DNA from 2 places in the Rhizobium sp. NLR16a genome. Region 2 is predicted to be linked to the other one. Evidence: riboswitches for the same ligand, from Rfam matches in the RefSeq annotation. Region 2 holds a riboswitch; the other holds the start of a gene.

Region 1 (10,580 bases), 1.1 Mb from region 2:
CGGCCATCGGTTGGTGTGTTTTCGCAAGGTGAATATGGCGAAAACCCTATTGCTCGATTAGATGGAAATATCTGGATTCTCTTTTGCAATGATGCAAAAGTGAAGGCATGGCGGACCTCAACGACATCGCTGTTTTCGTAAAGGTGGCGCAGTACGGGAGTTTCAGCCGTGCGGCCCATTCCCTCGGCATGCCCGTTTCAACCGTCAGTCGGAAGGTGACATCGTTAGAAGAACAGCTCGGTGTGACGCTCATCCAGCGCACGACGCGTAAGCTCAGTCTTACCGCGCAGGGGCAGGCCTATTACAATAGGTGCAGCGAGCCGCTCGCTCATCTCGTGGACGCCGAGCAGGCTCTTACGAAAACGCAAAGAAAGCCGGAGGGATTGTTGAAGATCTCCGTTCCGGTGATCTTCGGGCAGGAACCCTTCTACGAATTCGTCTCCTGTTTTCTGAAGATCTATCCCGATATTCAAATCGATCTTTTCGTCACCAATCTGTTTCTTGATCTGATCGCCGAAAATATCGACCTCGCCATCCGTTTCGGCGAGCTGAAGGACTCCTCCATCGTCGCGCAACGGCTCGGCAAGAGCGTCCGATATCTCGTCGCCGCACCCAGCTATTTCGAAGGCCGGGCGCTTCCTTCGAAGCCGGAGGACCTTAGGGATCATGATTGCGTGCTCCTGAACGGCCGCAACGGCGAAGGGGAGTGGCATCTGGTCAGCGGTCGGCGAGCGATCGACGTCCGTGTTAAGGGGCCGGTCTCCAGCCGGGATTTTGATGCAGTCAGCGCCTTTACCTATCGCGGCCACGGAATCGGGCTGCTGCCCTCGACCTATTGCGACGACGAAATCCGGAGAGGTGAGCTCATCCGCCTGCTGCCCGACTGGTCGTCGGAGGAAATCTTCGTACATGCCGTATACCCCACCCGGCGCTTCCTGCCCTTGCGCCTTCAGGTCTTTCTGGAAGCGCTGAAGACATGGAAAAGCCCATTGTGGTTGCCGCTCCACTGAATGCGGGATGGCATAAGGGACAGATGTCCCATAGCAGGCCTGACATAAGGCCCGGGAATACGCCAAACGAGCACTCACAGGCGCCACGATTTCGACACCCTCAATTTGGCGCGCCTGGCGCTTTGTCATCACTGAAAATTGAAACCGCCGGCGCGTCCGAGCACCCGCACCTCCGCAAGCTGTGTTACAGTTTCTTCGCTTCCTGACGAGGATTTGCCGATGCTGACGACACTTGCTGTGCTCATGGCTATTACCGGCGTCGCGCCGGCAGCTGGGGCGGGCGGAAACGAGGTCGACGTGACGCTTGTGCTTGCCGTCGACACCTCGCGGTCCATGGATTTCGAGGAGATCGACATTCAGCGCGACGGTTATGTCGAGGCGCTGAAGCATAAGGAATTCATCGATGCGGTCAAGGGCGGTCTCACCGGCCGCATTGCCATCAGCTATTTCGAATGGGCTGGCTATGTCGTCCAGGATTCGATGATCGACTGGCAGGTGATCGAGACGGAAGCGGATGCGATCGCTTTCGCCGACAAGCTCGATGCCCGGCCGATCGCCACGCAACGACGCACCTCGATCTCCACCGCCATCGATCAGGGCGCCAGCATGATCATCACCGGTCCCTTTCGCGGCAGGCGCGAGGTGATCGACATTTCCGGCGACGGCCCCAACAATTCCGGCGATCCTGTCACACCCGCCCGCGACAAGGCGGTGGCATCAGGCATGATCATCAACGGGCTGACCATCATGCTGCGTCCTTCCGATGCACCCGGCGGGCTCGACAAATATTATGCCGATTGCGTGATCGGCGGCCCCGGCAGCTTCGTGCTGCCGGTCAACAAGATCGAGGATTTCGCCATCGCCGTGCGCCGAAAGCTGGTGCTCGAGATCAGCGGCATTTCCCCGTCGCCTGGGGTGGAGAGGATCGCCGCCGACGCGCCGACGACGGATTGTCTGATCGGCGAGAAGCAGTGGCGGGATATATTTGATCGATGAGGTGCGGGCTATGGCGCGCGACTTGGGACGAGCAGAGACGGGGGTGCCGCATGGCACCCCTAGAAAGGAAAGAAGCCTCGCCCTGAGGGGCTCGAAGGCGAAGCGGGTACTCCCAGCGTCTGTCGCCGCAACCTACAACGGCAGCTGCCTGCCGGCCTGCTCGCTGACCATGTATTCGGCGTACCAGTCCGGCCAGTTCTCGTCATGCTTGCCGCCGTTGCGTTTCTCGTGTTCGCCGTGGGCTTGGGCGGCGCGGCGGAGTGCCGCCGCAAGGTCGCTCGATGTCGAGAAGGCCGTCTCATCGGCGTCGATGCGTCCCGGCAGGCGGGTGGTGACTTCCTGAAACAACCAGCCGTTGCCATCCGGATCCTTGAAGGAGGCGAAGGAACGGTAGCTGCGGTGCTCGGGGTCGCGGCCGGCGACGCGCAGGCGGCCGAAGAGATAGGGCTCGTCCGTGCCGGCATAGACGCCCGATGCGTCGTGGAAGACCTCGCTCACCTCGACGCCGCGGGCGATGAGATCGCGCCGCGCGGCCTCGATGTCGGAGACGATCAGGTAGAGCCCTTGCGCTGAGCCGGGGGCGGCGGCCGTGACGTTCCTGCCGAAGATGATGGCGCAGCCGGAGCCCGGCGGGGTGAACTGAATCACCCGGAAATCGACATCATTGGCAAAGTCGGCGTCGAGCCTCCAGCCCAGGTTCTCATAAAAGCGTTTGGCGCGGTCGACGTCGGAAACGGGGATGACGACCACTTCGAGCTTGGTGTCGATCGGCCGTGTTTCTGGAATTTCGATGGGGGTTTCACTGCGCATTGCATTGCTCATCTTCAGCTCCCTTGAGGTTTGGACGCATTAAGAATGGCGATACATGTCGGGATCGAGTGGACCACAGCGTGGGGTGGGCGTCGAATCAATTATTCTGCTGTTGGAGAAGACGGCGGGCTTCTCCCGCCGTCAGTTTGTCGACAAGCCCGTCCTCTATTTGGCGTCGTCCTCGGCCTTGGCCGATGATCTGCTGCACCTGATGTAGATGCTCGGGACAAACCCGAGCATGACGAAAGAGCGGTTGGCCGACTTCGTCAGTTGGGGGATAGCGGACCGATCCTGCGCCTGTCGCGCGGGCTTCTATGCCGCAAGGGCGGCGCGCGTTTTGCCGATCATCAGGGCGGCGCGTGCCGCCTCGCGGCCTTTCTCGACGAAGTGCGCGCGATAGATCTGGGTATGGTGTTCCGTCTCCTGATACTGGTGCGGTGTCAGCGAAACGGATAGCACCGGCACGCCCGTATCCATGCCGGCACGCATCAGGCCGTCGACGACGGCCTGGGCGACGAATTCGTGGCGGTAGATCCCGCCGTCGACGACGAAGGCAGCGGCGATGACGGCGGCGTAACGTCCGGTCGCGGCAAGATCGCGCGACAAAAGCGGCATTTCGAAAGCGCCGGGGACATCGAATATGTCGATCTGTTCGGCGGGAACAAGCTGTTGGAAGCCTTCAAGCGCACGGTCGACGATATCGGCGTGCCAGCCGGCTTTGACGAAGGCATAACGGGTGGGTGTCATGGTAATCTCCTTTGGCGTACAGACACATCACCCAAGGCGATCACGAGCATCCGCCGCCAGCCCGGAGGGCAGCAGCAGCGCACGTTCTCTTTCATCCGGACTATGACCGTCGGCTCAGGCATCTCACCTGATCTGCTGACCCTTCCGAGGAAGGCGCTCGCGGGCTCGCAATCGAAACTGCATACCGCCGGTAGGGACTTTCACCCCGCCCTGAGAACGGCGCGGACAATAGGGGCAAGGCGGCGGGCTGGCAATAGGGTAAGATGGTTTCCGGATGGGTGCGTTGGTGTGTCCTCTAATATGGCCATTTGCCTTTCGCTGCAGCTCAAGGCGTTCATCGCTTTCGCTCCCCGCCCCTCATCTGCCTGCCGGGCTTCTTTTCCCCGCTGGGGAGAAGGGGAATCGCGGCGGGCGCCTCGCTCCATTTGAGATGTTTGCGGTAGGTATGGTCACCGTGAGGCTTGCTTCCCCTTCGCCCCGGCGGGGAAAAGAAGCCCGTCAGGGCAGATGAGGGGGTGAGCGACGATGGGAGCGAATGCGCTGAGCGTCAGCGAAGGGCACATGCTCCACCACCCTTGTTGAGCACGCCCTTCCGCCTACATGCTTCTGCTGAGGAATATCCATGTCGAAAAAGCATGCTGCTCCGCCTCACTGAGGGGTAGAGCAGCAACCATGGGAGAGAGCGATGCCAGAATCTTTCGTCGTGCGCCGCGAGACGCATCTTGCAGCGCCGCCGGCGGCGGTGTTTGCGCTGATGACCGATCCGGAGAAGATCCTGCGCTGGATGGGGACGGAGGCCGAGGTCGAGCCGGAGCCCGGCGGGCTCTATCTCGTCAACGTCACCGGCGCCCGTTTTGCGCGCGGCTCGTTTCGCGAGGTGGTGCCGGTGCATCGGCTTGCCTACAGCTTCGGCTGGGACGGCAGCGAGGTGGTGCCGCCCGGGTCGAGTCTGGTCGAGATCGACCTGATCGAACAGGGAGGCGGGACGCTTTTGCGGCTCACCCATAGCGGCCTGCCGAGTGCGGAGCAGTGCGCTGGCCACGAGGAAGGCTGGGCGCATTACCTCGGACGGCTCACCGAGGTCGCCGCCGGGCGCAACCCCGGTCCAGATCCATTTTACGGCAGGAGATGAACGGTTTTCGGCAGGCGGCGGGACGCCCCTCAAGCGCTTGACGCTACGGGAAGAACGGTTTGCCGCGGTCAAAAAAGTGCTGCTTTTTCGTCCGCAAACATGAACGTGCAGTTCATCTCCAGTTCAATTTGGCGGTCCTAAGGTGATTGCGGCTGGATGAAATGGAGTTTTCGATGAAGGCACTTTCTATCGCGGCTGCCTTGCTCGCTGGCAGCCTCTCGATCGGCACGGCTCAGGCGATGCCGATCGGGGCAATCAAGGTTGAGAGCACTGTCACAAAGGTCGACTACGCCTGTGGTCGCGGTTGGCACCTGACCCGCTGGGGCGAATGCCGGCGCAACTGGCACCGCCCGCCGCCTGTAGCTTTCTATGGCGGTCCGCCCCGCTGGGGCTGGGAGCGGCGTCATCGCGATTGGGATGGCCCGCGCTGGGGCTATGAGCGGCGCTGGGACCGCGAACGCCGCTGGCGGGATGACTACTAAAAAGCCTTTGACAGAGGCAGACAAACGAGGGCCGGTGCGATGTTTCGCCCGGCCTTTATCCGTTGAAATAACGAATGCGCTCAAATGCGGCTGACGAGCCAGTGCTTTCCGTCGATCAGCTCTTCAAGCTCGGCCGGATCCTTGACGCCGAACTCGAACCATTCCACGAGTTCCTTCGCCTTCCGCTTGCTTTCCTCGGCTGTAAAGTCGATCCCATAGCGCTCGCACCAGCGTCGAAGGATCGACGTCAGCAGCGTCATGTCATTCCCGTCAAGCGGGTCTTTCGGCCAGTATGTCGTGCCCATCGCAACCCCTCAATCGCTAATGACAGGCTGGCACATAATCGAATCAATGTCGCGCAATTTAAAAGTGTTTATTGGGTTGTTTTCCACCGTGGTGAATGGTTTTCCACAGAGTTGTTGGACGGTGAGGTTGACAGGGGTGCGGAGGGACCCGGCTGGCGCAAGTGCCGAAAGGAAATCCCCCGGACACCTGAGGTGTCCTCAGTTGCCGACAAAGTCTCCTCCGTCATGCCCGGCCTTGTGCCGAGTATCTGACCAGGGCAGTTGTTTGAACGAAAACCGTTTATTTTCAGATGCATAATTGGATCGTCGCAGATCCTCGGCACAAGGACGAGGATGACGTCGGGGGTTTTGGTTGCCAACAGGCGGATACCGGAGACCACCTCAGAGGCCGCGGGAGTGTCCGTGGGCTGATGTCTCGGGGTTGCCCACGTCCTGTTGCAATGCCAATGTTAACCCATGGATCTGCCTTCCTCTCTTGCCTGGCTGATTGACGAGGCTGCGGCTTCGCCCGGTCCCGAACGGTTTCTGGCCGAGCTCGGGCGCCGGCTGCTGGCCGATGGCCTGGCGCTTTCCGGCGGCGCGCTGACACTTTCGGTGCCGCATCCGATCATCGCGCGCCGTACCTGGCTGTGGCGAGCCGAAACCGGAGCCGTCATCGAGGCGTTGGGTTTTGCCGCCCCACCTCAAAGCGATGCCGGGCGCGAATGGCTGGCCGGGCTTGGGCCGGTTTGGGAGGAGAGCATTGGAGCTTCGCGGGACGGCGCTGTGCTCGGCTGGGCGGGCGTCGGCAGGAGGACGGGGGCGGACGAATTTTCTCCTGATGAAGCCGCGCGGCTGCAGGAGATCGCGCGTTTTGCCGCCGCGCCGCTTGCGGCCCTTGCGGCGCGGGAGGCGCGGGCGGCACTGCTTGAAGCCTATCTCGGCCGGCGCAGTGCGGCTCGGGTTCAGTCCGGTGCACTTGCCCGCGGCACCGGCGAAACCATTCGCGCCGCTCTTCTCTGCGCCGATTTGCGGGATTTCACCGCACTTTCCCAGGTGACGGAGCCGCAGGCGATGATATCAGCGCTCGACGCCTATTTCGACCGCGTCGCCGGCGCCGTGCACGCCTTCGGCGGCGAGGTGCTGAAATTCATCGGCGACGGCGTGCTGGCGATCTTTCCCGTCACCGCCGCTTCCGGTGACGAGGCCCGGGCTGATCGAGAAGCCTGCGAGGCGGCGCTTCGGGCCGTCGCCGCCAGCCGCGCCGGCATGATCCATCTCGATCGGATGCGCGAGGCTGAGGGGCTGGCGCCGCTGCCCTTCGGCGCCGCCCTGCATTTCGGCGAAATCCTCTGGGGCAATATCGGCGCCGCCGACCGGCTTGACTTCACCGCCATCGGCCCGGCGGTCAATCTGGTCAGCCGGCTGGAAGGGCTCTGCAAGCCGCTCGGCCACAGCGTTCTGATCTCAGGTGCCGTGGCGGCGAATACCGAGGCCGCGCTGACGCCGCTCGGCGAGCATGCCCTGCGCGGCATCGCCGAGCCCTGCGCCATCTTCACTTTGGCTGGGGTTTGAACCCTGAGATCGGGCTGTCCGCCTTCACCTGCCATGGCATGTTTTCCCACAAACCGCGCAGAAGAATCATTCTCGTAGGCGTGTGATCAAGCCTGGCCATCGCTGAAGATCGTTTTCGAATCTCCTTCGGAAAAGGTCTGCAAAGAAATATTTGCAAAGATATGTTTGCGATTGTATCCTTGGGTCATGAATGAGTACAATCCCCGACCCTCCCCAGATGCCGCCATCTCCCGGACCGTCAGCCGGGTCGTGCCCGAACCCACCGCACTGAAGGCGCTGGCGCACCCCGTCCGCCTGCGCATGCTCGGCATGCTGAGGATCGACGGCCCCGCCACGGCGACGCAGCTCGCCGCGCGGCTCGGCCTGAACAGCGGCGCGACCAGCTATCATCTGCGCCAGCTTGCCCAATATGGCTTCATCGAGGAGGCGCCGCATGGCTCACGACGCGACCGTTGGTGGCGCGCGCGCCATGAGCTGACCTCGGTGCCCGCAAGCGAGACGCAGGGGGAGGCGCTCGATCTCGATGTCGCCTTCAATCAGGCGGCGCTCTCGCTGCAGGTTGGCCAGATGCAGCAGGCGCTTGAGGAATATGCGGAGCTGCCGGCCAAATGGCGCAAGGCGACGGCCGCCGACGACATCATCATCCCGATGACCGCTGAAAAGGCCGAAGCCCTGACGAAACGGCTGAGCGATATCATTCTCGAAGCGATGCGGGAGGCCCCGCCGTTGGGGGAGGCGGCGTCTCGCAATCCTGACATCGTTCCCTTCTATGTCATGTTGCACGCCTTCCCCTATCCAGGCCGTGTTCCGCACCGCGAGCGGGATAACGAGCCGTGAGAAGGGGCAAGCCGTTTCTCGCGCTCGCCGCCGCCGAGACGCTATCGCTGTCCGGCACCCGGCTTTCGACTGTCGCCGTTCCCTGGCTGGTGCTGAGCGCCACCGGCAGCCCGGTGCTGACCGGGTTGACGGCGATGATGGAGATGCTGCCTTACGTGCTCGCCAAAGCGCTCGGCGGGCCGCTGATCGACCGGGTCGGCGCCAAGCGCATCGCCATCATCTGCGACGCCGCTTCCATGGCTGTGGTGGGTCTCGTTCCGCTTCTCGATCTCTTCGGCGTGTTGACGGTGCCGATGCTGCTGCCTCTTGTCTTTGCCATGGGTGTGCTGCGTGGTCCCTCCGACGCCGCCAAGCAGGCGATGGTTCCCGATATCGCCGCTCTCGCCGATGTGCCGCTCGAACGGGTGACCGGCGTCTCCAGCGCCATCGAGCGGCTGGCCTCGACGATGGGCGCGGCCGGCGCCGGCTTGCTGATCGGGCTGATCGGCCCGGGGCAGGCGCTCATCGTCAACGCCGCCACCTTTGCCGCGGCCACCGTAATCATTGCGACTGGCATACCGGGCATCCGCCGCACTCCTGCGATCCTCGCCGCGTCCGACGCGCGGCCAGCGTCATCCTATCTCGACGATCTCCGGGGAGGCTGGCGCTTTCTGCGCAGCGATGCCGTGCTCGTCAGTATTGTCACCATGGTGGCGATCACCAATCTGCTCGATCAAGCCTATCACGCCGTGCTGCTGCCCGTCTGGACGAAGAACGCCGGTCATGGGCCGGAGCTGCTCGGAGCGATGTTCGCCGCCTTCTGCGGCGCTTCCGTCGCGGGGGCGGCGATTGCCGCTGTTATTGGCGAGCGCATGCCGCGTCTGATCGTCTATACCGTGGCTTTCCTCCTGACCGGATGTCCACGCTTTCTGGTGCTCGCGGTGGATGCGCCGCTCGGCTCCGTCTTTGCGACGCTCGCAATCGCAGGCTTTGCCTCCGGTTTCCTCAACCCTATCCTGTCGGCGGTGATCTTCGAGCGCATCCCCAAACCGCTGACCGGCCGCGTCACGGCGATGAATACCGCTCTCTGCTTTGCCCTCATCCCCTTCGGCGGCCTCGTCGGTGGCGCGCTGATCAGCACGATCGGGCTTGGCGCGGCGTTGCTCCTTTGCGGCCTCGCTTACCTCGCTGCGACCCTCTTTCCGCTGGCGCTCAAGAGCTTTCGCGGTTTTGACAAGGCCGTGGCATGAGCCCCGCGCAGGCCCTAGCCTTGCCCTCCGATTTCCTCGAACAACAGATCGATGAAGCAGCGCACTCGCGGCTCCAGCATGCCTTTGTCGGGATAGAGCGCCACGATCTTCGTGTCGTCGGTTTCGAGGTCAGACAGGACCTGCCGGAGACGACCGGCGGTCAACTCGGCGGCGACAACGAAGTGCGGAAGAAGGGCGATTCCGAGGCCGGCCATGCAGGCGTCACGAACGGCTTCTCCGCTGTCGAGCCTCAGGCGGCTGCGCCCCTGCGCCTTGATCCAGCCGCCACCACTGCGAAAGCGCCAGCCCTGCCTTTGGCCGCGGCTGGTGAAGAACAGGCAGTCATGGGCCGCCAGATCCCCTATATCGCGAGGCATGCCGCGTTCGGAGAGGTAGGAGGGCGAGGCACAGAGCCGCGCCTTGTCACTGGAGATCACGCGCGCGATCAACCGGCTGTCGGCCGCCGATGGCGTCGCGCCAATCTCGATCGCCAGATCGAAGCCATCTTCGACGTTGTCGGCCGGGCGATCGGTGAAGTTCACTTCGACCTGCATGTCGGGCCAGGTGCGAAGATATTTTTCGAGTAAGGGAAGGACGACGAGCCGTCCGAAGAGACCGGGAACGGCAAGCCTGAGAACGCCTCGCGGCGTGCCGCTTTGCCCCGCAATGCTCGCCTCCGCCTCGTCGACCGATGCCAGGATCTGCAGCCCGTGCTCGTAGAACAGTCGTCCTTCGTCGGTCAGGCTCAGTGTTCTCGTTGTCCGGTTGAGCAGGCGCGCCCCGAGCCGCTCTTCCAGGCGGGTGACGGCCTTTCCCGCTGCCGAACGGGAGAGGCCCATGGCCTGGCCGCCGGCGATAAAGCTTCCGGCATCGACGACGGCCATGAAGATCAGGATATCGTTCAGGTTCGTGCGCGGCATTAGGCAACTCGAGCGATTTGACTGCAGCCTTAAGTCGGTCGCGATGTGACAGATTCAAGGCTCGCATCATCAACGTCGACCGCGCCAGTTAGGTCACGGGTGCATCGAAATGATGGCGGCCGACGACAGCTGCCGTTTCTCATCACCACCGCTTCTATTGAAGGCTCGCGCAAGCCTCGCTGTCAGCGCCAGCCGAGCGCCGGAGCGACGTGGGTGAGGATCGCTTCGATGACGTGGGCGTTGTAGGCGACGCCGAGCTGGTTTGGCACGGTGAGCAGCAGCGTGTCGGCCTCGGCAATCGCCTCGTCTTCCGCAAGCTGCTTGATGAGCACGTCAGGTTCGGCGGCGTAGCTGCGGCCGAAGATCGCCCGGGTCTTCTCGTCGATGAAGCCGATCTTGTCGCCTTCGTCGCCGCCAAAGCCGAAATAGGCGCGGTCACGTTCGTCGACGAGCGCGAAGATGCTGCGGCTGACCGAAACGCGCGGTTCGCGTGTATGGCCGGCCGCCTTCCAGGCTTCACGATAGGCGCGGATCTGGTCGGCCTGCTGGACGTGGAAC
Region 2 (10,580 bases):
ATCCTGCTCGACACGATGTTCGAACTGCCGACGCTGGAAGGCGTGCGCGAGGTCGTCATCTCCGAGGAAGTGGTGCGCGGTTCGGCCCGTCCGCTTTACATCTATGCCGATCGCCAGGAAGAAAAGGCCAACGCGTCGGCGTGACCTTGGACTTTCGCACGATTCTTTTGGGGGCTTGCCATTGGCGGGCCCCTTTCTATTTGAAAAACCATGCGAGGCGCTGTTAGTATTTGCAGTGGGGACCGGATATGCCTTTGCCGATGTTGTGCAAGGGTGATGCTTGGCAATGATGCGATGATCTCGTAAGCCTGTTGCCGACGTTGTATTTTAGCCTGGTCGGAAGTGGTAAGCGCCGGTCCAGCCACGCGCTTCATAGTGTTGGCGTTCCGTTGTAATAAAGCTGTCACGTCCGGGGAACGCGGGCGTTAGCGTGGCTTGAAAAGCGTAGTCAGAACCTCCACTTGTAGAGCCAAGTGAGAGCCGGCCGGTCCCAAGCGGCCGTGCAGAGAGCCCGGTAACGGGACGATGGAAAGGACAAAAAAATGACGAAGAAAACGTCTGTAGCGAGCAGCACCGCCTACCCTGTTTTGCCTTTGCGCGACATCGTGGTGTTCCCGCATATGATCGTGCCGCTGTTCGTCGGACGGGAAAAATCGATCCGTGCGCTCGAAGAAGTCATGGGCTCGGACAAGCAGATCATGCTGGTGACGCAGATCAACGCCAGCGACGATGATCCGGACCCTTCGGCGATTCACAATGTCGGCACGGTGGCCAACGTGCTGCAGCTCCTGAAGCTGCCCGACGGCACCGTCAAGGTTCTCGTCGAAGGCCGCGCTCGCGCCGAGATCGACACCTATACCAGCCGCGAGGATTTCTACGAGGCGCTCGGCCATGTGCTCGAGGAGCCCCATGACGATCCGGTCGAGCTGGAAGCGTTGTCGCGCTCGGTCGTCTCCGAATTCGAAAGCTATGTGAAGCTCAACAAGAAAATTTCGCCCGAAGTGGTCGGCGCCGCCAGCCAGATCGACGACTATTCCAAGCTCGCCGATACGGTCGCCTCGCATCTGTCGATCAAGATCACCGAGAAGCAGGAGATGCTGGAGACGACCAGCGTCAAGCAGCGTCTCGAAAAGGCTCTCGGCTTCATGGAAGGCGAGATCTCGGTCCTGCAGGTCGAAAAGCGCATCCGCTCGCGCGTCAAGCGCCAGATGGAGAAGACCCAGCGCGAATACTACCTCAATGAGCAGATGAAGGCGATCCAGAAGGAGCTCGGTGACGGCGAGGAAGGCCGCGACGAGATGAGCGAACTGGAAGAGCGCATCGCCAAGACCAAGCTGTCCAAGGAAGCCCGTGAAAAGGCCGAGGCGGAGCTGAAGAAGCTGCGCCAGATGAGCCCGATGTCGGCGGAAGCCACCGTCGTGCGCAATTATCTCGATTGGCTGCTCGGCATCCCGTGGGGCAAGAAGTCGAAGATCAAGGCCGACCTCAACAATGCCGAGAAGATCCTCGAAGCCGATCACTTCGGTCTCGACAAGGTCAAGGAGCGCATCGTCGAATATCTGGCCGTGCAGGCGCGTGCCACCAAGATCAAAGGCCCGATCCTCTGCCTCGTCGGCCCTCCGGGCGTCGGCAAGACCTCGCTGGCCCAGTCGATCGCCAAGGCGACCGGCCGTGAGTATGTCCGCATGGCGCTCGGCGGCGTTCGCGACGAAGCCGAAATCCGCGGTCACCGCCGCACCTATATCGGCTCGATGCCCGGCAAGGTCATCCAGTCGATGAAGAAAGCGAAGAAGTCCAACCCGCTCTTCCTGCTCGATGAAATCGACAAGATGGGCATGGACTTCCGCGGCGATCCGTCCTCGGCCCTGCTCGAAGTGCTCGATCCGGCGCAGAACTCGACCTTCATGGACCATTACCTGGAAGTCGAATACGACCTCTCCGACGTGATGTTCATCACGACGGCGAATACGCTGAACATTCCGGCGCCGCTGATGGACCGCATGGAAATCATCCGTATCGCCGGCTACACCGAGGATGAAAAGCGCGAGATCGCCAAGCGGCACCTGTTGCCGAAGGCCATCAAGGAACATGCGTTGCAGCCGGAAGAATTCTCGGTCAGCGACGATGCCCTGATGGCAATCAGCCAGCAGTATACCCGCGAAGCAGGTGTCCGTAGCTTCGAACGCGAATTGATGAAGCTCGCCCGCAAGGCGGTCACCGAGATCATCAAGGGCAAGACGAAGTCCGTTCACGTGACGGCCGCCAACATCGCCGACTATCTCGGCGTCCCGCGCTTCCGCCATGGCGAGGCCGAGGGCGAGGATCAGGTCGGCGTCGTGACCGGTCTTGCCTGGACGGAAGTCGGCGGCGAGCTGCTGACCATCGAAGGTGTGATGATGCCGGGCAAGGGCCGCATGACGGTTACCGGCAATCTGAAGGACGTCATGAAGGAATCGATCTCGGCGGCGGCCTCCTATGTCCGCTCGCGCGCTGTCGATTTCGGCATCGAACCGCCTATGTTCGAAAAGAACGACATCCACGTGCACGTGCCGGAAGGGGCGACGCCGAAGGATGGCCCGTCGGCCGGTGTCGCCATGGCAACCGCCATTGTCTCGATCATGACCGGCATCCCGGTCAACAAGCATGTGGCCATGACCGGTGAAATCACCCTCCGCGGCCGTGTGCTGCCGATCGGCGGCCTCAAGGAAAAGCTGCTAGCAGCGCTTCGCGGCGGCATCAAGAAGGTGCTGATTCCGGAGGAGAACGCCAAGGACCTGGCGGAGATTCCGGACAATGTGAAGAACAACATGGAGATCATTCCGGTCTCGCGGATGGGCGAGGTGATCAAGCACGCGCTGATCCGGCGGCCGGAGCCGATCGAGTGGGATGGGACGGTGGAAACGCCCGTCATCACTTCGGTCGAAGGCCTCGATGACACGGGCGCAACCATAGCGCATTGAGTGGCATTTGCCACATTTGTGCCCTATTGGCGCAAAAGACGCAAAAAGGCTGGCGGAAACGCCAGCCTTTTTTGTGAAAACGTCATGGAGACGCTTGCTTTTCCTTGATTTGCAGGGCTTTTGGGTTCCCGGCGGGCCTGATGAAACCTAATCTGCGCCTAGCTTAGATTTGAGTCGTTTCATACCATTTAGAAAGGGGTGGAAACATGAACAAGAATGAACTCGTGTCCGCAGTCGCCGAAAAGGCAGGACTGACGAAGTCTGACGCGGCTTCCGCTGTTGACGCGGTTTTTGACGTTGTCCAGGCCGAACTCAAGAACAAGGGCGACATCCGCCTCGCTGGTTTCGGCAGCTTCACCGTTTCTCATCGCGCTGCAACGAAGGGCCGTAACCCGTCGACCGGCGCTGAAGTCGATATCCCGGCTCGCAACGTTCCGAAGTTCACGCCCGGCAAGGGCCTGAAGGACGCCGTCAACGGCTGATTTGATCGTCCGCCGGCCGTAAACGAGAACGGTTGAGCAGGATTTCGAGGGGTTCGGCGCGCCGGACCCCTTTTTGTTTTGCCGCTTGCCGCAGGCAGCGCTTTGTTTTACGAACGGTGCTGTTCTCAGGGCGGGGTGAAAGTCCCCACCGGCGGTAAGGGCTGCGGCCCGAGCCCGCGAGCGCCTTCCGAGGCTTTGGCCGGGGAAGGGTCAGCAGATCCGGTGCGATTCCGGAGCCGACGGTATAGTCCGGATGAAAGAGAATGAGCATGGCCGCGAGCGGGCAGGGGACTGCCGGCGTCTGCGCGCCGTCGCCTCATGCGTCCTGATTTATGTTGGTCGCCTGCATAATTCCCTAAATCGGAATCGATTTGAGGATGAAATTATGCAGCAATTAAAAGCGCTACAGCGTCCTTTGCGCGTCTGGAAAGACGCGCGGCGCTGTAGTTCTGGGTGGAAGACATGAATCAGAATTCCCTTACAATGCAGCGTTCCCGCGCCTTTGCTGGCGCTGCTTTCATGGTGCTTGGAGGCGTCGCTTTCTCGCTGCTCAACGTCGTCACCCAATGGCTGACCATGAAGCTCGCCTTTCCGCCAGCCTCTGCTGCTTTCTGGCAATATGCCTTCGCCTTCCTCTTCTCCTTGCCCTTCCTGCGCAAATCCGGCCTTGAGGCTATGCGTACGAACTATCCCTGGCGGCACGTCGTGCGCGTCGTCTTTGCCGCGCTCGGCGTCGAGGCCTGGGTTTCCGGTCTTGCCTCAGTGCCGATCTGGCAGGCGATCGCGCTGGTCATGACCTCACCCTTCTTCATCATTCTCGGTGCCCGCCTGTTCCTCGGTGAGCGCGTCGGCGCGGCCCGCTGGGCAGCGACCGGTGTCGGCTTTGCCGGCGCCATGATCATCCTCCAGCCATGGTCGGACAGCTTCACCTGGGCAGCGCTCCTGCCGGTACTCTCGGCACTGCTCTGGGGTGCCTCGTCGCTCATCACCAAGAGCCTGACCGGTATCGAGAGGCCGGAGACCATCATCGTCTGGTTGTTGGTGCTGCTGACGCCGATCAACGGCGGTCTGGCGCTTGCTGCGGGCTTCGCAGTGCCGCCAGGCACGACACTCGCGCTCTTCCTTCTGGCAGGCCTCCTGACGGTCGTGGCGCAGTATCTGCTGACCCTTGCCTATGCCAGCGCCGACGCCGCCTATGTCCAGCCCTTCGATGACCTGAAGCTGCCGCTCAACGTGCTCGCCGGCTGGCTGTTCTTCGGCTATGCGCCCGCCGGCTATCTGTGGCTGGGCGCTGCACTCATTCTTTCCGCGTCGCTCTTCATCATGAGGAACGAGATGCGTCGGGAAAAACAGGCAGCCTGACGCCGACCCTCTGAAATTTTGGGGGCTGTCATGTCTCTGTCATAGCGGTCCCGCAAAACCCCTCTGTTCGATCTTTTTGGACATTGGGGGTTTCCATGACAGTTTCATCCCGCAAGGCAGCGCTCGCTGCCGTGCTTCTCGCATCCGTGGCCTTCCCGGCTGCGGCCGAGCCGGTTTTCAACCGCATCGCCTCTTTCCCGGTCGCTCAGAACCTGCCTGGTGACAAGGACAAGCTGTCGCCGACATCCGCAGAAATAATCACCGCGACCGACGACGGCAACACCCTGATCTATAGCGACAGCCCGTTCGGTGCGATCGGCTTCATCGACATCACCGACGCCAGGGTTCCAAGGGCCGGCGGCGCGCTGATGATGGATGGCGAGCCGACATCGGTCACCTCGAGTGCCGGCAAGGCGCTGGTTGCCGTCAATACCTCCGAAAGCAAGGCCAGGCCCTCCGGCCGCCTCGCAATCGTCGACGTAGCGACAAAGAAGATCGAGAACACCTGCGATCTCGGCGGCCAGCCGGATTCCATCGCCCTCAACAAGGACAAGACGCTCGGTGCCATCGCGATCGAAAACGAGCGCGACGAAGACGTCAATGACGGCAAGATCCCGCAGATGCCGGCCGGCGACCTCGCCGTTTTCCAGGTCAAGAACGGCACCGTCGATTGCGGCACCATCAGGCATGTGGCGCTGACCGGCCTTGGCGGTGTCGCCCCTGAAGACCCGGAGCCGGAATTCGTTGCCTTCAACGGGCAGAACGAGATTGCGCTGACGCTGCAGGAAAACAACGAGATCGTCATCATCGATGCCAACACGGCTCAGGTGAAGGCCCACTTCTCCGCCGGCAGCGTTGATCTCTCAGGCATCGACACCAAACGCGACGGCGCCCTGAAATTCTCGAGCGAATCGAAGGGCGTCCTGCGCGAGCCTGATGCCGTGAAGTGGCTGGACGACAACCGCCTCGTCATCGCCAATGAAGGCGATTACCAGGGCGGCTCGCGCGGCTTCACCATCTTCGACAAGGCGGGCAAGGTTCTCTATGAATCGGGCGCTTCCTTTGAACGCGCCGTCGCCCATATCGGCCATTACCCCGAAAGCCGTTCGGGATCGAAGGGCGTCGAGCCGGAAGGCCTTGAAGCTGCCAAGTTCGGCGACGACCAATATTTCTTCCTGCTTGCCGAGCGCGCCTCGGTCGTTGGCGTCTATAAGGATACCGGCGCCGACCCCGAACTCATGCAGCTTCTGCCGTCGGGCATTTCGCCGGAAGGCGGGGTCGCCATCCCGCAGCGTAACCTCTTTGCGACCGCCAATGAACTCGATCTCGGCAAGGACGGCGGGGTGCGCTCGCACGTAATGATCTATGAGCGTGCGGAAGGCGACCAAGCCTATCCGCAGATCGTCTCCGCCGACAAGGAAGGCACTCCGATCGGTTTAGCAGCGCTTTCGGGTCTCGCCGCCGTTCCCGGCAAACCGGGCATGCTCTACGCCGTCAGCGACAGCGCTCTGGGCTCGCAGCCGACGATCTACACGATCGACGCAACCAAGAAGCCGGCCGTCATCATCGACGCGCTCGTCGTCAAGCGTGACGGCGCTCCAGCCCAGAAGCTCGACATCGAAGGCATCGCGGCGGCGGCCGACGGCTCCTTCTGGCTTGCCTCGGAAGGAAACAGCGAACGCCTCGTCCCGCAGGCCCTCTACAACGTCAATGCCAAGGGCGACATCAAGGCCGAGATCGCCCTGCCTAGGGACCTCGCCGCCAACGAGATCCGCTACGGCTTCGAGGGTGTGACCATTGTCGGCACCGGCGACGATGCCACGCTCTGGATGGCCGTCCAGCGCGAGTGGGGTGACGACGAGAAGGGCTTCGTCAAGCTCGTCTCATACAATCCGAAGAAGAAGGAATGGGGCGCCGTGCGCTATCCGCTCGACAAGACGGAAAGCGGCTGGGTCGGCCTGTCTGAGATCTCCGCCCACGGCGATAGCGTTTACATCATCGAGCGCGACAACCTCGTCGGCGACGCCGCCAGGCTGAAGAAGCTTTACAAGGTGGCGATCTCGGAACTGAAGCCGGCCAAGCTCGGGGGCGAACTGCCGGTCGTGAAGAAGATCGAAGCGCACGATTTCCTCGGCGAACTGAAGACGGCGACCAACGGCTATGTGCTCGACAAGCTCGAAGGCTTCACCTTCGACGCATCGGGCAAGCCTTACGCTGTCACCGATAATGACGGTGTGAGCGACTCGTCCGGGGAAACCCTGTTCTTCCCGGTCAACCTGACCGCCACGAACTGAGTTCGCGTTCCCATCGAACTTAAAGGCCGGGTTTTGCTCCCGGCCTTTTTCTTTTGGCCGATTCGCCCCTGAACGGCCGATGGCCTACGTCATGAATTTGGGCAAGGCAGCCGCCAATGCGTCGACCGCAAGACGAGTCCTGAGCGGCAGGTGCGATGTCTGCAGCCACAGCGCATGACAATCATACGGGAATTCCGGCTCGTCCGGCAGGACCACCACCAGCATCCCTGCCTGCACACGGTCCCGGATAAGCCAGGAGGGCAGCCAGGCGAGCCCCATGCCTGCCGTTGCCGCATCGGCAATGGCATCGAGATCATCGAGCCTCAAACGGCTCTTGGGCCTGATTTCAATCGGTGGCTCGCCGCCGCGTGGAAAAAGCCACGGACGGAACCGGGCGGAGCGGGCATAGACGATAGCATCGTGCCCGCCGAGATCCTTGAGCTGTTCAGGCCTGCCGTGGTCATCGAGATAGGCCGGCGAGGCGCAGACCACCATGCGCTGGCGCGCGACACGGCGCGCAATGACGCCCAATCTATCCTCCAACTCGCCGGTGCGGATCGCGAGATCGTAGCCGCCCTCCGCGAGGTCGACGACAGGATCGCTGAGCGATAGATCAAGTTCGAGATTCGGATGCCGCTGAGCGAGTTCGATTAGGATCGGGACCACGCAGCGCCGACCGAAATGAACGGGCATAGTGACGCGCAGCCTTCCGCAGGGTTCGGAAAGATGGTCGACTGCAAGCGCATCCGCAGCCTCGGTCTCCGCAAGGATCATCCGGCAGCGCTCGTAATAGGCGCGTCCGAATTCCGTCGGGCTCTGGCGCCGCGTCGTCCGGTTGATGAGGCTCACACCCAGGCGCTCCTCGAGAAAGCGGATATGCTTGCCGACCATCGGTCCGGACAGGCCAAGAGCCGCGGCGGCCGCTGCGAATGAGCCCAGATCGACGGCCTTCACGAAGACGGCCATGCTGGTGAGACGATCCATATTGCAAACTCTTGGTTTCTTCTGTCTTACCTCCGGGCCAATTTATCTTCTGGAGGCGGCTTGGCATAGATCATTCGGTTCAATCATTTTGGAGTTGATATCGAATGCCACGCGTAATCCGCTTTCATGAGCTTGGCGGCCCCGAGGTTCTCCGCATCGAAGATGTAGTGATTCCCGCGCCCCAGCCGGGGTTGGTTCAGATCCGTGTCAAGGCGCTGGGCATCAATCGCGCTGAAGCTTTGTTGCGGTCAGGCGCCTATATCGAAACCGCGCCGCTGCCTTCTGGCCTCGGCCTCGAAGCGGCCGGTATCGTCGAGGCGGTGGGCGAGGGTGTGGATGGTTTTGTGCCGGGCGACCGTGTTAGCATCATCCCGCCCATCTCCATGGTCCAGTGGCCGGCTTATGGGGAACTCATAAATTTTCCCGCCGAATTTGTCGTCAGGCATCCGCCGACGCTGTCCTGGGAGGCGGCCGCTGCCGTCTGGATGCCGTTTTTGACGGCCTACGGCGCACTCATCGACACTGCCGGGTTGAGCAAAGGTGATTTCGTCGCCGTTACCGCGGCCTCGAGCAGCGTGGGTCTTGCTGCGATCCAGATTGCCAACAAGGTCGGTGCGATGCCGATTGCGATTACCAGGACCTCCCGCAAGCGTAAGGCATTGCACGATGCCGGTGCTGCGCATGTCCTCGCTTCACAGGAGGAAGATCTGGAAATGAAGCTGAAGGCCGTCGCCGGCCGGGATGGCGTTCGGGTCGTCTTCGATGCTGTCGCCGGCCCCATTTTCGAACCGCTGAGCGCGGCAATGTCATCGGGCGGCATTTTCATCGAATATGGCGGATTGAACCAGGAGCCGACGCCGTTTCCGCTCCCTGCGGTGCTCGGCAAAGGCCTGACGCTACGCGGTTATCTCGTCCATGAGATTCTCCGCGACCCGGCACGGCTGCAGGCTGCAAAGACCTTTATCTACGAAGGGCTCGCGTCCGGCGCCCTGGAACCTGTCATATCAAGGACATTCCCTTTCGAACAGATCGTCGAAGCGCACCGCTTCTTGGAATCGAACGAGCAGTTCGGCAAGATTGTCGTGACGGTCTGATCCGGTCCTTCTTGGGATGATGTCTCAGGCCCGGCCAAGTGGCCGGGCGGGCTAGAACGGCCCGTCAGAGCTTACCAGCGCTGATGCACATGCGGTGCGATCAGCCGCTCGTAGATTTCACGCGTCGCCGCCATGACATCGGCCGAAAGCGGCGCGAGGTCGGCGGCGGCCGCGTTTGCCTTGGCCTGTTCGGCATTGCGGGCGCCGGGGATGACGACGGTGACCGCTTCAGCCATCAGGACCCAACGCAGCGCGAAGCCAGCCATAGTGGCGCCGGCAGGCACCAGCTTGCGCACTTCCTCGACCGCCTGCAGTCCGACCTCGAAGGGAACGCCTGCAAAAGTCTCGCCGACATCGAAGGCCTCACCATGGCGATTGAAATTGCGGTGGTCGTCGCTGGCGAAATGTGTAAGCCGGGTGATCTTGCCGGAGAGAAGGCCGCTTGCCAGCGGCACGCGGGCGATGATCGCCACGTTCCTGCGGCGTGCTTCCTGGAAAAACAGATGGGCGGGGCGCTGGCGGAAGATATTGTAGATGATCTGAATACTGACGACGCCGGGATATTCGATCGCCTTCAGCCCGTCCTCGACCTTTTCGACGCTGACGCCATAGCCCTTGATCTTGCCGGCCTTCTGCAGCGTGTCCAGGCTCTCGAAGACCTCAGGCTGGTAAAGCACCTCGCGCGGCGGGCAGTGCAACTGCACGAGGTCGAGACAGTCAACCGCAAGATTCTCCAGGCTGCGATCGATAAAGCCCTCGAGATTGGCCCTGGTATAGCCTTCCGCGACATGCGGGGTGAGGCGGCGGCCTGCCTTGGTCGCGACCATCGGGCGCTCGCCGCCGCGTGCCTTCAAGACATCGGCAATGATCTTTTCCGAGCGGCCGTCGCCGTAAACATCCGCCGTGTCGATGAACGTCATGCCGGCATCGAGCGCGGCATTCAGCGCCGCGCGCCCATCCGCCTCGCTGATATCGCCCCAGGAGCCGCCGATCTGCCAGGCGCCGAAGCCGACATTGGTGACGGTGAAGGGCGTGCGGCCAAAAGCATGGTGTTTCATGAACATCTCCCCAGGTTATGAAAGGCACTCGCCTATCAGGCGGGCAACTGTGCGGCAATTGCCAATCCGGCCTTGATCGGTCGCCTCGATCAAATATCGTCCGGAGACAAGGCTTCAACCGCAATGGACGGAAAGGAACGATCATGGAGATTAAACCCGCTGGCTCTCGCCCTTCAACGAAACCGCCGGCCGACTACTTTACCGGCAATGTTCGCCAGGATCCGCTGATCGAGCCGCCGGCGCCGGCCCGGGTGAGGGCAACCTCCGTCACCTTCGAACCGGGCGCCCGCACGGCTTGGCACACGCATCCGCTCGGCCAGACGCTGGTCGTCACCTCAGGCAAGGG

Evidence for each region. A riboswitch is a leader RNA that binds a small molecule or an ion and turns the genes downstream of it on or off. The one in region 2 is predicted to bind FMN.
Region 1: another riboswitch for FMN. It lies ahead of J7U39_RS05475 (6,7-dimethyl-8-ribityllumazine synthase); the one in region 2 lies ahead of J7U39_RS11455 (DMT family transporter).

Annotation. Positions count from the first base shown of each region.
Region 1 is NZ_CP072865.1:1,176,356-1,186,935, forward strand. It holds gene J7U39_RS05460 (LysR family transcriptional regulator) at 108-1,010, shown strand; gene J7U39_RS05465 (DUF1194 domain-containing protein) at 1,230-2,006, shown strand; gene J7U39_RS05470 (VOC family protein) at 2,139-2,828, opposite strand; gene J7U39_RS05475 (6,7-dimethyl-8-ribityllumazine synthase) at 3,129-3,563, opposite strand; FMN riboswitch at 3,643-3,785, opposite strand; gene J7U39_RS05480 (SRPBCC family protein) at 4,249-4,695, shown strand; gene J7U39_RS05485 (hypothetical protein) at 4,869-5,177, shown strand; gene J7U39_RS05490 (hypothetical protein) at 5,258-5,482, opposite strand; gene J7U39_RS05495 (adenylate/guanylate cyclase domain-containing protein) at 5,939-7,036, shown strand; gene J7U39_RS05500 (helix-turn-helix domain-containing protein) at 7,223-7,873, shown strand; gene J7U39_RS05505 (MFS transporter) at 7,870-9,102, shown strand; gene J7U39_RS05510 (LysR family transcriptional regulator) at 9,117-10,022, opposite strand; gene J7U39_RS05515 (LLM class flavin-dependent oxidoreductase) at 10,205-10,580, opposite strand, start outside.
Region 2 is NZ_CP072865.1:2,323,087-2,333,666, reverse strand. It holds gene clpX (ATP-dependent Clp protease ATP-binding subunit ClpX) at 1-144, shown strand, start outside; gene lon (endopeptidase La) at 543-2,960, shown strand; gene hupB (DNA-binding protein HupB) at 3,167-3,442, shown strand; FMN riboswitch at 3,560-3,711, shown strand; gene J7U39_RS11455 (DMT family transporter) at 3,905-4,804, shown strand; gene J7U39_RS11450 (esterase-like activity of phytase family protein) at 4,900-7,098, shown strand; gene J7U39_RS11445 (LysR family transcriptional regulator) at 7,183-8,082, opposite strand; gene J7U39_RS11440 (zinc-dependent alcohol dehydrogenase family protein) at 8,187-9,176, shown strand; gene J7U39_RS11435 (aldo/keto reductase) at 9,248-10,234, opposite strand; gene J7U39_RS11430 (cupin domain-containing protein) at 10,378-10,580, shown strand, end outside.